3 regions of the Lysobacter sp. Root604 genome follow, and region 2 is predicted to be linked to each of the others. Evidence: riboswitches for the same ligand, from Rfam matches in the RefSeq annotation. Region 2 holds a riboswitch; each other region holds the start of a gene.
The links. Region 2 has a riboswitch for cobalamin ahead of metE (5-methyltetrahydropteroyltriglutamate--homocysteine S-methyltransferase). Riboswitches for the same ligand answer to the same signal wherever they lie in the genome.
Positions count from the first base shown of each region.

Region 1: linked by a shared signal. The riboswitch ahead of btuB (TonB-dependent vitamin B12 receptor) and the one ahead of metE (5-methyltetrahydropteroyltriglutamate--homocysteine S-methyltransferase) in region 2 are both predicted to bind cobalamin.
Region 3: linked by a shared signal. The riboswitch ahead of btuB (TonB-dependent vitamin B12 receptor) and the one ahead of metE (5-methyltetrahydropteroyltriglutamate--homocysteine S-methyltransferase) in region 2 are both predicted to bind cobalamin.

Region 1 covers NZ_LMGS01000012.1:193,589-197,789, forward strand. The annotation lists gene ASD69_RS19455 (hypothetical protein) at 1-109, opposite strand, end outside; gene btuB (TonB-dependent vitamin B12 receptor) at 159-1,976, opposite strand; cobalamin riboswitch at 2,128-2,359, opposite strand; gene ASD69_RS19465 (TonB-dependent receptor) at 2,610-4,201, shown strand, end outside.
Region 2 covers NZ_LMGS01000009.1:1,429,103-1,433,303, forward strand. The annotation lists gene metE (5-methyltetrahydropteroyltriglutamate--homocysteine S-methyltransferase) at 26-2,305, opposite strand; cobalamin riboswitch at 2,515-2,731, opposite strand; gene ASD69_RS14630 (acyl-CoA thioesterase) at 2,808-3,206, opposite strand; gene ASD69_RS14635 (ribonucleotide-diphosphate reductase subunit beta) at 3,423-4,201, opposite strand, start outside.
Region 3 covers NZ_LMGS01000010.1:184,176-188,376, forward strand. The annotation lists gene ASD69_RS15940 (GAF domain-containing protein) at 1-131, shown strand, start outside; gene ASD69_RS22985 (TfoX/Sxy family protein) at 128-532, shown strand; cobalamin riboswitch at 1,285-1,517, shown strand; gene btuB (TonB-dependent vitamin B12 receptor) at 1,642-3,486, shown strand; gene ASD69_RS15955 (serine/threonine-protein kinase) at 3,816-4,201, shown strand, end outside.

The sequences.
Region 1 (4,201 bases), on a different contig from region 2:
CATCGGGCAGGTGCAGCGCGTCGCCGAAGTGGTGGAAGCGGGTGGCGACCATGACCGCGGCGAGTGCGGTGAACAGACTGTAGTGGACGGATCGGCTGAGAGCGTTCATCGGCGGCCTCGGTGGCGTGGACGGGACGGTGGTGGCGAAAGCGCGGCGATCAGTTCGCCGCGCGGTAGCGCAAGGTCAACAGGTAGTTGCGGCCGGGCTGGTTGTAGTAGGCCGCGGTCTCGTAGCGCTGGTTGAACACGTTGTTGGCCGCCAGCTGCAGGCTCCAGGAATCGTCGAAACGGAAGCCCAGGCGCAGGTCGGTGGTGGCGTAGCCGTCCAGACGGCGCGTGTTGGCCAGATCGTCGAAACGTTCGCCGGCGACGTAGACGCTGCCGCCCAGGCTGAAGCGGCCGTAGCGACGGTCGGCATCGAAGCGTGCGCTTTCGCGCGCGCGGCGCGGCAGGATCTTGTCGCGGCTGGCGCCGCGGCTGTCGTTGCGCGGATCCAGCCAGGTCGCGCTGGCGCGCAGGTCCCAACCGGCCAGGACGGTATCGACCGTGGCCTCCACGCCCTGGATGCGCGCGCGATCGATGTTGCCGGGCAGACCGATCGAAGCATCGAACGCGATCAATTCATCGACTCGGGTCTCGTAGGCGTTGAGCGACCAGCCGCCCCAGGCGTGTTCGCCGCGCAGGCCGAGTTCGAAGCTGCGCGACTCCTCCGGCTTGAGATCGGCGTTGCCGAAGCCGGGAAAGTACAGCTCGTTGAAGGTCGGCGCCTTGAACGCGGTGCCGTAGCTCGCGGTCAGGCGCAGCTGTTCGCTGAGGTTCCAGCCCCACAGCGCGCTGCCGGTGGTCTGGCCGCCGAACTGGCTGTCGTCGTCGCGGCGCAGGCTGGCCTGCAGCGCGTGCGCGCCAGATTCGCGCTGGTACTGGCCGAACAGGCCGCGGTTGATGCGGTGGTCGTGGGCGTAGACGGTGCTGCTTTCCACCTCGTCGCGCTGCCAGTCGTAGCCCAGGGTGAGCAGGCCGCCGCCGAGGCCGAAGTCACCCTGCAGCGAGCCCAGCTTGCGGCGCGTATTGAAGGTGCTGGAGTAGACGCCGTTGCGGTAGGTGTCGCTGAGGTCGCTGCTGCGGCCCAGGTTGAGGGTCAGCGTGGCCTGTTCGCTGGGCGCGTAGCGCAGGCGTCCGCCGGCGACCTGCTGCACGGTGTCGGCCTGGTTGTTGGTGCTGCCGTCGTATTCGTTACGGCCTTCGGCGCGGAACAGGCGCGCTTCGGCGTCCCAGGCGTCGTTGAAGCGGTAGCCGCCCTGCGCGGTCAGCGACAGGTTGCGGTAGCCGTCGCGGTCGGGCGAGTGGGTGAAGCAGCCGGCGCCGCCCGGCGAGGGCTTGCCGCGACAGGCGTTGATGCCGTCGGTGTCCTCGCTGGCGGCGTTGATCGAGTACCAGCCGTTGTCGCTCTTTCCGCCCACGCCCAGGGTGCCGCGACGCGTCTGCCAGCTGCCGATCGAGGCGCTGGCGTGCGGCGCGAACGCGCCTTGCGGGCGGCGGGTGAAGATCTGGATCACGCCGCCCAGGGCCTCGGAGCCGTACAAGCTGGAGAACGGGCCGCGCACGATCTCGATGCGCTCGATCTGTTCGACCGGAATGTCCTGCAGCGAGGCGCCGCCGCTGGTGGCCGAGCCGATCTTGATGCCGTCCACCAGCACCAGCACATGGTCGGACTCGGTGCCGCGCAGGAACAGCGAGGTCGACTTGCCGGGGCCGCCGTTGTTGGCCATCGACAGGCCGGGCGTGCCGCGCAGCAGGTCGGGCAAGTTGGCCGGCTGCAGGCGTTCGATGTCGTCGCGGTCGATCACGGTGACCGAGGCCAGGGTCGCGTCCTGGGTCTGCGCGGTGCGGCTGGCGGTCACCACGACCTGGTCGAGGTCGGTGGCGGCGTCGGCGGCCCAAACCGGGACCACGACGGACAGCAGCGCCGTCGCCAGCGCGGTGCGGCGAAGCGCGTAAGGGTGGAAATTCAAAGCATGGCTCCTGATCCGCGCCTACCCGCGCGGAAACGATGGGTCGGAGACACGCGGAGGGAACGACGAGGCGGCGACGCGCGGACGCAAGGCAGCCCCATGACAGCGCCCACCGCGTGTCGGGTCAGCCTCAGGCCGGTCTCCGGGCTTGCAAGCGAGGGCCTCCAGCCCTCCGATCCGCGCCTTCCCATGCATGCGCACAGTGGCTTCGTTGCGGATCGTTCGTCTTACTTACCGTTGCGGGGGCAGCTCCGGAATTGCCGTCGCTCCGTTCGGAGGACTGGCGCACCGGATTCCCGTTTCAATCGCCGGCGGGGCCGGCGATCACCTCAAGCCCGCGCATGGTAGCAGCCCCGGATCGGTCCGCCCCCATGAGCAAACGGCATGAGCCGGGCCCCGGGCCTGTGGCGATAACCGCCCGCAGCCGGGCTAAGTCGGCCTGATGTGCCACCTGGCATAGCTGATGCGCATCCGATGTCTAAAACCATGACGTACGGCTATCTACCTATACGAAAGTGGGTTTGACCCAGTTGTTATAACCGTGTTAAACCAAAATGACATCGTTACCAATCCCCCCGCCGCAAGGAGCCGCGCACCATGTCCGTAGCCGTCCGCGCCGTACGCCGTCCGCTCGTCCTCGCCCCCTTGTCGCTGGCCCTGATCGCCGCGCTCGCCTCCCCGGCCTATGCCCAGGACGCGGCCGCCCCGGGCGAGCCGGCCTCCGAGGCCCATACCCTGGACCAGGTGATCGTCACCGGCACCCGGGTCAGCGATCGCACCGTCGCCGAGTCCAGCGCGCCGATCGACATCATCACTCCGGAGGCGCTGGAAGCCACCGGCACGGTCGAACTCGCGACCGCGCTGGCGCGCGCCCTGCCCTCGCTGAACTTCCCGCGCCCGGCCATCACCGACGGCACCGACGCCGTGCGCCCCGCGCAGCTGCGCGGCCTGGCGCCGGACCAGGTGCTGGTGCTGGTCAACGGCAAGCGCCGGCACACCACCGCGCTGATCAACCTCAACGGCAGCCAGGGTCGCGGTTCCTCGCCGGTCGACCTCAACGCGATCCCGATCGCCTCGATCGAACGCGTGGAAGTGCTGCGCGACGGCGCCTCGGCGCAGTACGGCTCCGACGCGATCGCCGGGGTGGTCAACATCGTGCTCAAGGGCAGCGACCACGGCGGCAGCATCGCCGCGCGCTACGGGCAATACAGCGCCGGCGACGGCGAGCAGTACCAGCTGTCCGGCGACGCCGGCTTCAAGCTCGGCGAAAACGGCAAGCTGCACCTGGCCGCGCAGGGCGGCCACCAGGACCAGACCAACCGCGCGCGCCCGTTCCAAGGCGTGGTCGAACAGCGCTACGGCGATCCCGAGATCGATAGCGGCGCGGTGTCCTACAACGGCGAATACAGTCCGGTCGACTACCTGACCTTCTATTCCTTCGGCAGCTACAGCAAGCGCGACGTGCTCTCCAACGGCTACTTCCGCTTCGCCGCCGACCCGCGCAACATCCCCTCGATCTACCCGAACGGCTTCCTGCCGCAGATCCACAACGTCAGCAAGGACCGCTCGACGGTGGTCGGCCTGCGCTCGGAAACCGCCGGCGGCACCCAGATCGATTTCAGCTACAACTACGGCCACAACGAACTCAGCTTCGACATCGAGCACACCCTCAACCGCAGCCTGGGCCCGACCTCGCCGACGCAGTTCTATGCGGGCGCGCTCGAAGTCACGCAGCACGTGTTGAACCTGGACTTCGCGCGCCCGGTGGATTTCGGCTGGCAGTATCCGGTGACCTTCGCCTGGGGCGCGGAGTGGCGCGGCGAGGAATTCTCGCAGCGCGCCGGCGAACCGCTGTCCTACGCCAACGGCGGCGTGCCCGCGTCCAACGGCCAGATCATCCCGGGCGCGCAGGTGTTCTCCGGCTTCCGCGCCAGCGACGCCGGCGATTTCGACCGCCACAGCTATTCGCTCTATGCCGACGTCGAAGCCGACCTGACCGACAAGTTCTCCGCCGGCATCGCCGCGCGCTTCGAGAGCTACAGCGATTTCGGCGACACCACTTCCGGCAAGCTGTCGGCGCGTTACGCCTTCACCGACAAGGTCGCGTTGCGCGCCACCGCCTCCACCGGCTTCCGCGCGCCCTCGCTGCAGCAGCAGTTCTTCCAGTCGATCGCGACCAACTTCATCAG
Region 2 (4,201 bases):
GAAGGGGCCGCTTTCGGGCTCGACGTCAAACCGCCGCAGTTGCCGACTCGCGCAAAGCCTGCGCCGCCTGCACCATCGCCTTCAGCGCGGTGCGCACCTCCGGCCAACCGCGGGTCTTGAGGCCGCAGTCCGGATTGACCCACAACTGCGCGGGCGTGAGCACGTCCAGGGCTTTGTCCAGCAGTTCGCGCATCTCGTCCACGCTGGGCACGCGTGGCGAGTGGATGTCGTAGACGCCGGGGCCGATGCCGTTGGGGTAGCGGTAGCGCACGAACGCCTCCAGCAGCTCCATGCGCGAGCGCGAGGTCTCGATCGAAATCACGTCGGCGTCCAATGCGGCCACCGCCTCGATGATGTCGTTGAACTCGGCGTAGCACATGTGGGTGTGGATCTGGGTGGCGTCGTCGACGCCGCTGGCGGCCAGGCGGAAGGCTTCGCCTGCCCAGGCGAGGTAGGCCGGCCAGTCGGCGCGGCGCAGCGGCAGGCCTTCGCGCAACGCGGGCTCGTCGATCTGGATCACCGCGATGCCGGCCGCCTCCAGGTCCAGCACTTCCTCGCGCAAGGCCAGGGCGATCTGGCGGCAGGTGTCGGCGCGCGGCTGGTCGTCGCGCACGAACGACCACTGCAGGATCGTGACCGGCCCGGTCAGCATGCCCTTGACCGGGCGCGGCGTCAGCGACTGCGCGTAGCGCGCCCAGTCCACCGTCATCGCGCGCGGGCGGGCGACGTCGCCGTACAGCACCGGCGGTTTCACGCAGCGCGAGCCGTAGCTCTGCACCCAGCCGTGGGCGGTGAAGGCGAAGCCGGACAGTTGCTCGCCGAAGTACTCGACCATGTCGTTGCGTTCGAACTCGCCGTGCACCAGCACGTCCAGGCCCAACGCTTCCTGTTCGCGCAGGCACAGCTCGGTCTCGCGCTCGAGGAAGGCGCGATAGCCGGCGTCGTCCAGGCGCCCGGCCTTGTGCTCGGCGCGCGCCTGGCGCACCTGCGAGGTCTGCGGGAACGAGCCGATCGTGGTGGTCGGGAAGTCGGGCAGCTTCAGACGCTGCGCCTGCACCCGCGCGCGCTGCGCATAGGCCGAATCGCGTTGGGTCATCGCTGGCACCACCGCGGCCAGCTTGGCGCGCACCTGGGTGTCGCGCAGCAGCGGCGAGGCCAGGCGCGCGGCGCGCGCGCTCGCGGCCGCGCCCAAGGCGCCCGCCGCACGGTCGTCGTCGGCCAGGGTGTCGGCGAGCAGGCGCAGTTCCTCGAGCTTCTGCTTGGCGTAGGCCATCCACTGCTGCAACGGCGGCGGCAGCTTGCGTTCCAGGCCCAGGTCGATCGGCACGTGCAGCAGCGAGCACGACGGCGCCAGCCACTGCGCGCGCGTACCGGCGCGGCGCGCCAGACTGAGCGCCGCGTCGAGATCGGCGCGCCAGATGTTGCGGCCGTCGACCACGCCCAGACTGAGCGCGCGGTCTTCGGGCAGCTTGGGCAGCAGCGCTTCGAGCTGGCCGGGCGCGCGCACCAGATCCAGGTGCAGGGCCTGCACGGGCAGGGCGGCGGCCAGTTCGGCGTTGTCGCCCAGCCCGCCGAAGTAGCTGGCGAGCAGGCGCGCGGGCGCATCGACGCCGGCCAGCGCGTCGTAGGCGCGACGATAGGCCCGGCGATCGTCGTCATCGAGATCCAGCGCGAGGCAGGGCTCGTCCAACTGCACCCATTGCGCGCCCGCCGCCTTCAATCGGGTCAGCAGTTCGGCGTAGGCCGGCAGCAGCGCGTCCAGCAACTCGCGTGGATCGCCGCCGTCGCGGCGCTTGCCGAGCTTGAGCAGCGACACCGGCCCCAGCAGCACCGGCCGTGCCTGCAGGCCAAGCGCCTGCGCTTCGGCGAGCTCGGCCAGCGGCTTGTCGCCGCGCAGCGCGAAGCGCTGATCGCACTCGAACTGCGGCACCAGGTAGTGGTAGTTGGTATCGAACCACTTGGTCATTTCCAGGGCGCGCAGGTCGTGGCGCGCGTCCTGCAGGCCACGCGCGAGCGCGAAGTAACCGGCCAGGGGATCGGCATCCAAGGTATCGCGATAGGGTGCGGGCACCGCGTCGAACAGGACGGCGGTGTCCAGCACATGGTCGTAGAGCGAGAAGTCGTTGCAAGGCACGACGTCGGCGCCGGCGTCGCGCGCCAGCGTCCAGTGGCGTGCGCGCAGCGTGAGTGCGGTGTCGTGCAGATCGCCGGCCGCGATCTCGCCTTTCCAGAACGATTCCAGGGCTTGCTTGAGCTCGCGTCGCGCGCCGATGCGCGGGAAGCCGAGGTGGGTAACGCTGATCATTGAAGTCTCCTGCGATGCGTGTGGGCATGAGCAGGGCAACGAAGGAAGGCGGGTACGCACGCGCGACCGCCCGCCGCGGATGCGGCGACGCCGGAGCACGACCTGCCTTCGACCTTCGCCCCCGCGGGCGAACCGGTCCCGTGGAGGGCGAGGGCGAACGGCCATGGCCGCACGCACGCGCCGACCCGCGGGGCCGGAGTCGGACGGAGGGCGGACCCTCCGGTCATGGCAGGTCTTCGGGCTTGGGGCATGGCGTGGTTCGACGCCGCCTACTGTCCGTCGCTTCCCGGGCTCGCACCCAGTGCCTGACGGAGGTCGTTCCCTATACCGCTGCGGGGCAGCTCCGGAATTGGACGCGAGTCCGTACCGGATTCCCTCTAGCCGTCGCCGGCGCGAACCGGCGGCGTCTTGTCGCATCGCTTTATCTTTATGAAGCGATGGTCACCATGACGGCTGCCAAAGTACGCCTAGGAGCGGGGCCCGTCAATCGACGTTCGCGGGTTCAGGCCGCAGCGGATTCCAGCGCCGGCACCGGCGTCGGCACGCCGTCGCGATCGAGCGCGATCATGGTGAAGCGCCCGCGCGTGGCCAGTTGCGATTCGCCGCTGAGCAGGTCCTCGCAGTGCATCTCGACCTCGACCTGCATCGAGGTGCGACCCACCGAGACCACGCGTGCGATCAGCTCCACCAGCGCGCCCTTGGGCACCGCGGTGTGGAAGTCGATCTGTTCCGAGCGCGCGGTCACCACCGTGCGCCGCGCGTAGCGCGAGGCGGCGACGAAGGCGGCCTTGTCCATCCAGGCCAGGGCCTGGCCGCCGAACAGGGTGCCCAGGTGGTTGGTGTGATCGGGGAAGACGATTTCGATGATACGGGCTTCGGTCATGGGTTTGTTTCCCGGCAGAGCGAGGAGAGCGACGTCGTAGCGAACAGTTCCCTCTCCCGCTTGCGGGAGAGGGTTAGGGTGAGGGGCGCTTTTGCTTTAGCGGCTAGGAATCAAAGCAAAGGCATTCGCGCCGTTGGCGCTCACGCCCTCACCCCAACCCCTCTCCCGCGAGCGGGAGAGGGGCCTTAAGCAGGTCGGAGAGGTTTCGGCGCGCGGGTATCTCACCCGCCTGAATCAAAACGCCTCGTCGAACGCCACTTCGCCCTGTACGCCGACCTGATACGCCGAGACCCGGCGCTCGAAGAAGTTGGTCACTTCCTGCACGTCCTGCAGGTCCATGAAGCCGAAGGGGTTGGTGGCGCCGAAATGCTTGGGCATGCCCAGCTGGGCCATGCGCTGGTCGGCGCAGTACTCCAGGTACTGGCGCATGTCCTTCAGCGACAGGCCGACCACGCCGCCGGACAGCACGTCCTGGGCGAACTGGAGTTCGCAGTTCACCGCGTCCTCGAACATCTTCACCACCTGCGCGCGCAGGTCGGCGTCGAACAGGTCGGGCTCTTCCTCGCGCGCGGTGCGGATTACCTCGAACGCGAACGCCATGTGGCAGCTTTCGTCGCGGAACACCCAGTTGGTGCCCGAGGCCAGGCCGTTGAGCAGGCCGCGCGAGCGCAGGTAATAGACGTAGGCGAAGGCGGCGAAGAAGAACAGACCCTCGATGCAGCCGGCGAAGCAGATCAGGTTGAGCAGGAACTGGCGGCGCTGTTCGCGCGTCTCGATGCGCTTGAGGTCCTGCACTGAGTCGATCCAGCGGAAGCAGAACTCGGCCTTGGCGCGGATCGAGGGAATGTTCTCGACCGCGTCGAAGGCCTTGGCGCGCTCGTTCGGGTCGGGCAGGTAGGTGTCGAGCAGGGTCAGGTAGAACTGCACGTGCAGCGCTTCCTCGTACAACTGCCGCGACAAGTACATGCGCGCCTCGGGCGCGTTGATGTGCTGGTACAGGTTCAGCACCAGAT
Region 3 (4,201 bases), on a different contig from region 2:
TGCCTTTGTCCTTGAACGGCGAACTGATCGGCGTGTTCGATCTCGATAGCCCCAAGCTCGACCGCTTCGACGCCGACGACCAGCGCGGCCTGGAAGCGATCGCCCAGGCCTTCGTGGAGTCGCTGCGATGACCGCGGCCAAGCTGCGCAACATCGGCCCCAAGAGCGCGGCCTGGCTGCGCCAGGTCGGCCTGCGCTCGCACGAGGACATCGCCGCGATCGGCACGGTCGAGGCTTTCATGCGGGTCAAGCGCGCGGGCTTCAAACCGACGCTCAACTTGCTGTACGCGATCGAGGGCGCCCTGCTGGACTGCCATTGGCAGGAGATCCCCGACCAGCGCCGCAACGAACTGATCGCCGCCGCCGAGGCCGCCACCGCCCTGCTGCCCGCGCCGCGCAACCGCCCGGCCGCCGGCCCGGTGCGCACCACCGTGCTGACCGAGGACACCGTGGCGATGCCGCCGTCCTACGACGACGGCTTCGACGACGAGCCTGCGGGCGAAGGCCGCGACGAGGCGGAAGAGCGGGAGTAAGGCAGTCCTGCGTTCCGCTTTGCGGCGCGGATTAGCGGCGCTTGGTTACGCCCCCGACCTGGCTTTCCCTGCTCCCAACAGTGGGAGGCGGTGCCCCGTTCGGCAGGCTCAGGACGGGCTGCGGACCGGATGAAGAGCCGGGATGAAGTTGGAGCTGCGCGCTCTGCGCCGGGCCCTCACCCCAACCCCTCTCCCGCGAGCGGGAGAGGGGCTCACAGCGCTAGTTCTTGATCTCCCCCTTTCCGCTTGCGGGAGASGTTCTTGATCTMCCCTTCTCCCGCTTGCGGGAGAAGGTGCCCGCAGGGCGGATGAGGGCGCGCGGCGYGGTTCAAGCAACGCACTCGCGCCGGGCCCTCACCCCAACCCCTCTCCCGCYAGCGGGAGAGGGGCTCGCAACGCTAGCTTTTGATCTTCCCCTGCCTGCTTGCGGGAGAGGTTCTTGATCTTTCTCCCGCTTGCGGGAGAAGGTGCCCGCAGGGCGGATGAGGGCACGTGGCGGGGTTCAAGCAACGCATCCGCATCGTCCCTCACCCCAACCCCTCTCCCGCGAGCGGGAGAGGGGCTCACAGCGCTGGTTCTTGATCTCCCCCTTTCCGCTTGCGGGAGAGGTTCTTGATCTMCCCTTCTCCCGCTTGCGGGAGAGGTTCTTGATCTTCCCTTCTCCCGCTTGCGGGAGAAGGTGCCCGCAGGGCGGATGAGGGGCTAATGGCCACGCCCCCCGCTCCTTTTGGCCCCTGCGCCCCCGATCGCGTAGACTGCGCGCGCTTCGAGGTGACCCCCGGCATCCGCCGTCAGGGTTGAAACGGGAAGCCGGTGACGCCCCAGCGCTGCGACAGCGCGATCGGGCCAGCCCGGCACTGCCCCCGCAACGGTAAGCGAGTCGACCGCGGCAACCGCCACTGTGCTCAGCACGGGAAGGCGCCGCGCACGGGACCCCGGTCCCGGCTCGCGAGTCCGGAGACCGGCCCCGACGCGCGACTGGTTGCGATGCGGAGGGCGTCGCGGCGGCGACCGTCGGCGCGTTCAGCGCCCGCATTCGCGGCCCCTCTCTCCTCGCGACTCCCTCGATCGACGGCGCGGCTCCACCGCCGCGCCCCTGGAGTTTGCTCATGCGTGTTCCCAAGCTGTCCCTGGCCATCGCCGCCGCCCTCGCCCTGCCCGCTCTCGCGCAGGCGCAGCCGAACGACGACGCCACCGATCTGGACGATGTCGTCGTCACCGCCACCCGCACCGCGATCAGCGCCAACGACGCGCTGTCGCCGGTCGAAGTGATCACCCACGACGACATCGCGCGCAGCCAGGCGCGCTCGCTGCCCGACCTGCTGCGCGGCCGCGCCGGCCTCTCGGTCGGCAACCAGGGCGGCCTGGGCAAGCTGACCACGCTGTCGCTGCGCGGCAGCGAGACCGACCACGTGCTGGTCCTGGTCGACGGCATCCGCATCGGCTCGGCGACCTCCGGCCTGGCTTCGTTCCAGGACCTGCCGGTCGCCCTGATCGACCGCATCGAAATCGTGCGCGGCCCGCGCTCCAGCCTGTACGGCGCCGACGCGATCGGCGGCGTGATCCAGATCTTCACCCGCCGCGACCGCGACGCCGTCGCCCCGCGCGCCAGCGTCACCGTCGGCAGCCACGGCGGCCGCGAAGCCAGCGCCGGCATCGGCGGCCGCGTCGGCCGCGGCTGGTTCGGCGCCGACGCCGCCTACCAGCGCACCGACGGCATCAATGCCTGCGACGGCTCCAGCACCCTGTTCGCCGGCTGCTTCACCGAAGAGCCCGACCGCGACGGCTACCGCAACCGCTCGCTGTCGCTGCGCGGTGGCTTCGATGCCACCGACACCCTGAGCTTCGAAGGCCATGTGCTGCGCGCCGAAGGCGAGAACGAGTACGACGGCAGCTTCGTCAACTACTCCGAGATCGTGCAGCAGGTGGTCGGCGCCAAGGGCACCTGGCGTCCTTCCGAAAACCTGCGCCTGCAGGTCAGCGCCGGCCGCAATCGCGACGAGTCCGACAACTTCCTCGGCAACGTGCCCAACGGTTACTTCGCCACCAACCGCGACAGCTTCACCGTGCAGACCGACTACGGCGTCGGCGAAGGCCAGCTGCTGAGCGTGGGCTTCGACTGGCTGCGCGACCACGCCGACAGCGACACCGCCTACGACAAGAACGAGCGCGATAACCGCGCCGGCTTCGTCCAGTACCAGGGCCGCTTCGGCGCGCAGTCGATCGAGGCCAGCCTGCGCCGCGACGACAACGACCAGTTCGGCGGCCACACCACCGGCAGCATCGCCTGGGGCCTGGGCTTCGCCGAACACTGGCGTCTGACCGCGGGCTACGGCACCGCCTTCAAAGCCCCGACCTTCAACGAGCTCTACTACCCGTTCTTCGGCAACCCGGCGCTGCGCCCGGAAGAGTCCAAGACCTGGGAGCTTGGCCTGGCCTACCGCAGCGAGCGCTTCAACGCGCGCATCGACGGTTTCAGCACCCAGGTCGACGACCTGATCGCCTACGACGCCGCGATCTTCCTGCCCAACAACATCGAGCGCGCGCGTGTGCGCGGCGCCGAGATCGGCATCGACACCACCGTCGCCGATTGGGCCGTGGCCGCCAGCGCCAGCTTCCTCGACAGCGAGAACCGGGTCGGCTTCTACGCCGGCAACGATCTGCCGCGTCGCGCCAAGCGCAGCGCGCGCGTCGACATCGACCGCGCCTTCGGCGACTTCCGCTTCGGCGTGACCGCGGTCGGTTCCAGCGCGCGTTACGACGACGTCGCCAACAGCCGCCGCGTCGGCGGCTACGGCACCCTGGACCTGCGCGCCGAATACGCGCTCACCGCGGCCTGGTCGCTGCAGGCGCGCGTGGCCAATGTCTTCGACCGCGACTACGAGACCATCTCGTTCTACAACCAGCCCGGTCGCGAATGGTTCCTGACCTTGCGTTACGCACCGGCCCGCTGAGCCGGACGCGCGTTCAAGCTCTCGAAAGCCCGGCTCCGCCGGGCTTTCTTTTGCGGCGAGCCGGGCGGTGGGCGGGCTCGCGTCTGCCGCGGCGCTGCGAGGCCACGGACCGTCCGACCCGGCGCGCCGTACCGTGCCCAAACCCTCACAGATCCACCAATTCAGTGACATTACTGAGCGCTCCGATCCGGCGTGGATCGGGCGCGCCCCCTGCGAAGGTCCAATCGGATCTCCGGTCGGAGGGCGTACGATAGCCGCAGCGGACCGGCGCCACGCCACGCATCGGCGCACCCCAGCTCCGCCCACTCACCGCAGCGGCAGACAGCCTCATGAGCGACGTCAGCGCACGCGCCCTGGACTTGTTCGACGACTATATCGAGATGCCTCCGGCGCAGCGCGAACGCGCGCTCGCGGAGCTGTCCACGCGCGACCCCGAGCTGTATCGCGCGCTGCAGGCCCTGCTGGATTCCGATGCGAATGCCGACAGCAGCCTGCTGGACCGTTCGCCGGCGGCGCTGGTGGAGCAGCGGCGCGCCCGCGAAAGTCGCGATCAAGCCGATGCCGGACCCGATCCTCGCCTCGGCACTCGCCTGGGGCCCTGGCGCATCGAGCGCCTGATCGCGCGCGGCGGCATGGGCAGCGTGTACGAAGCTCAGCGCGACGACGGCCAATATCGGCAGCGGGTCGCGCTCAAATGCATCCTCGCCGAGCTGGC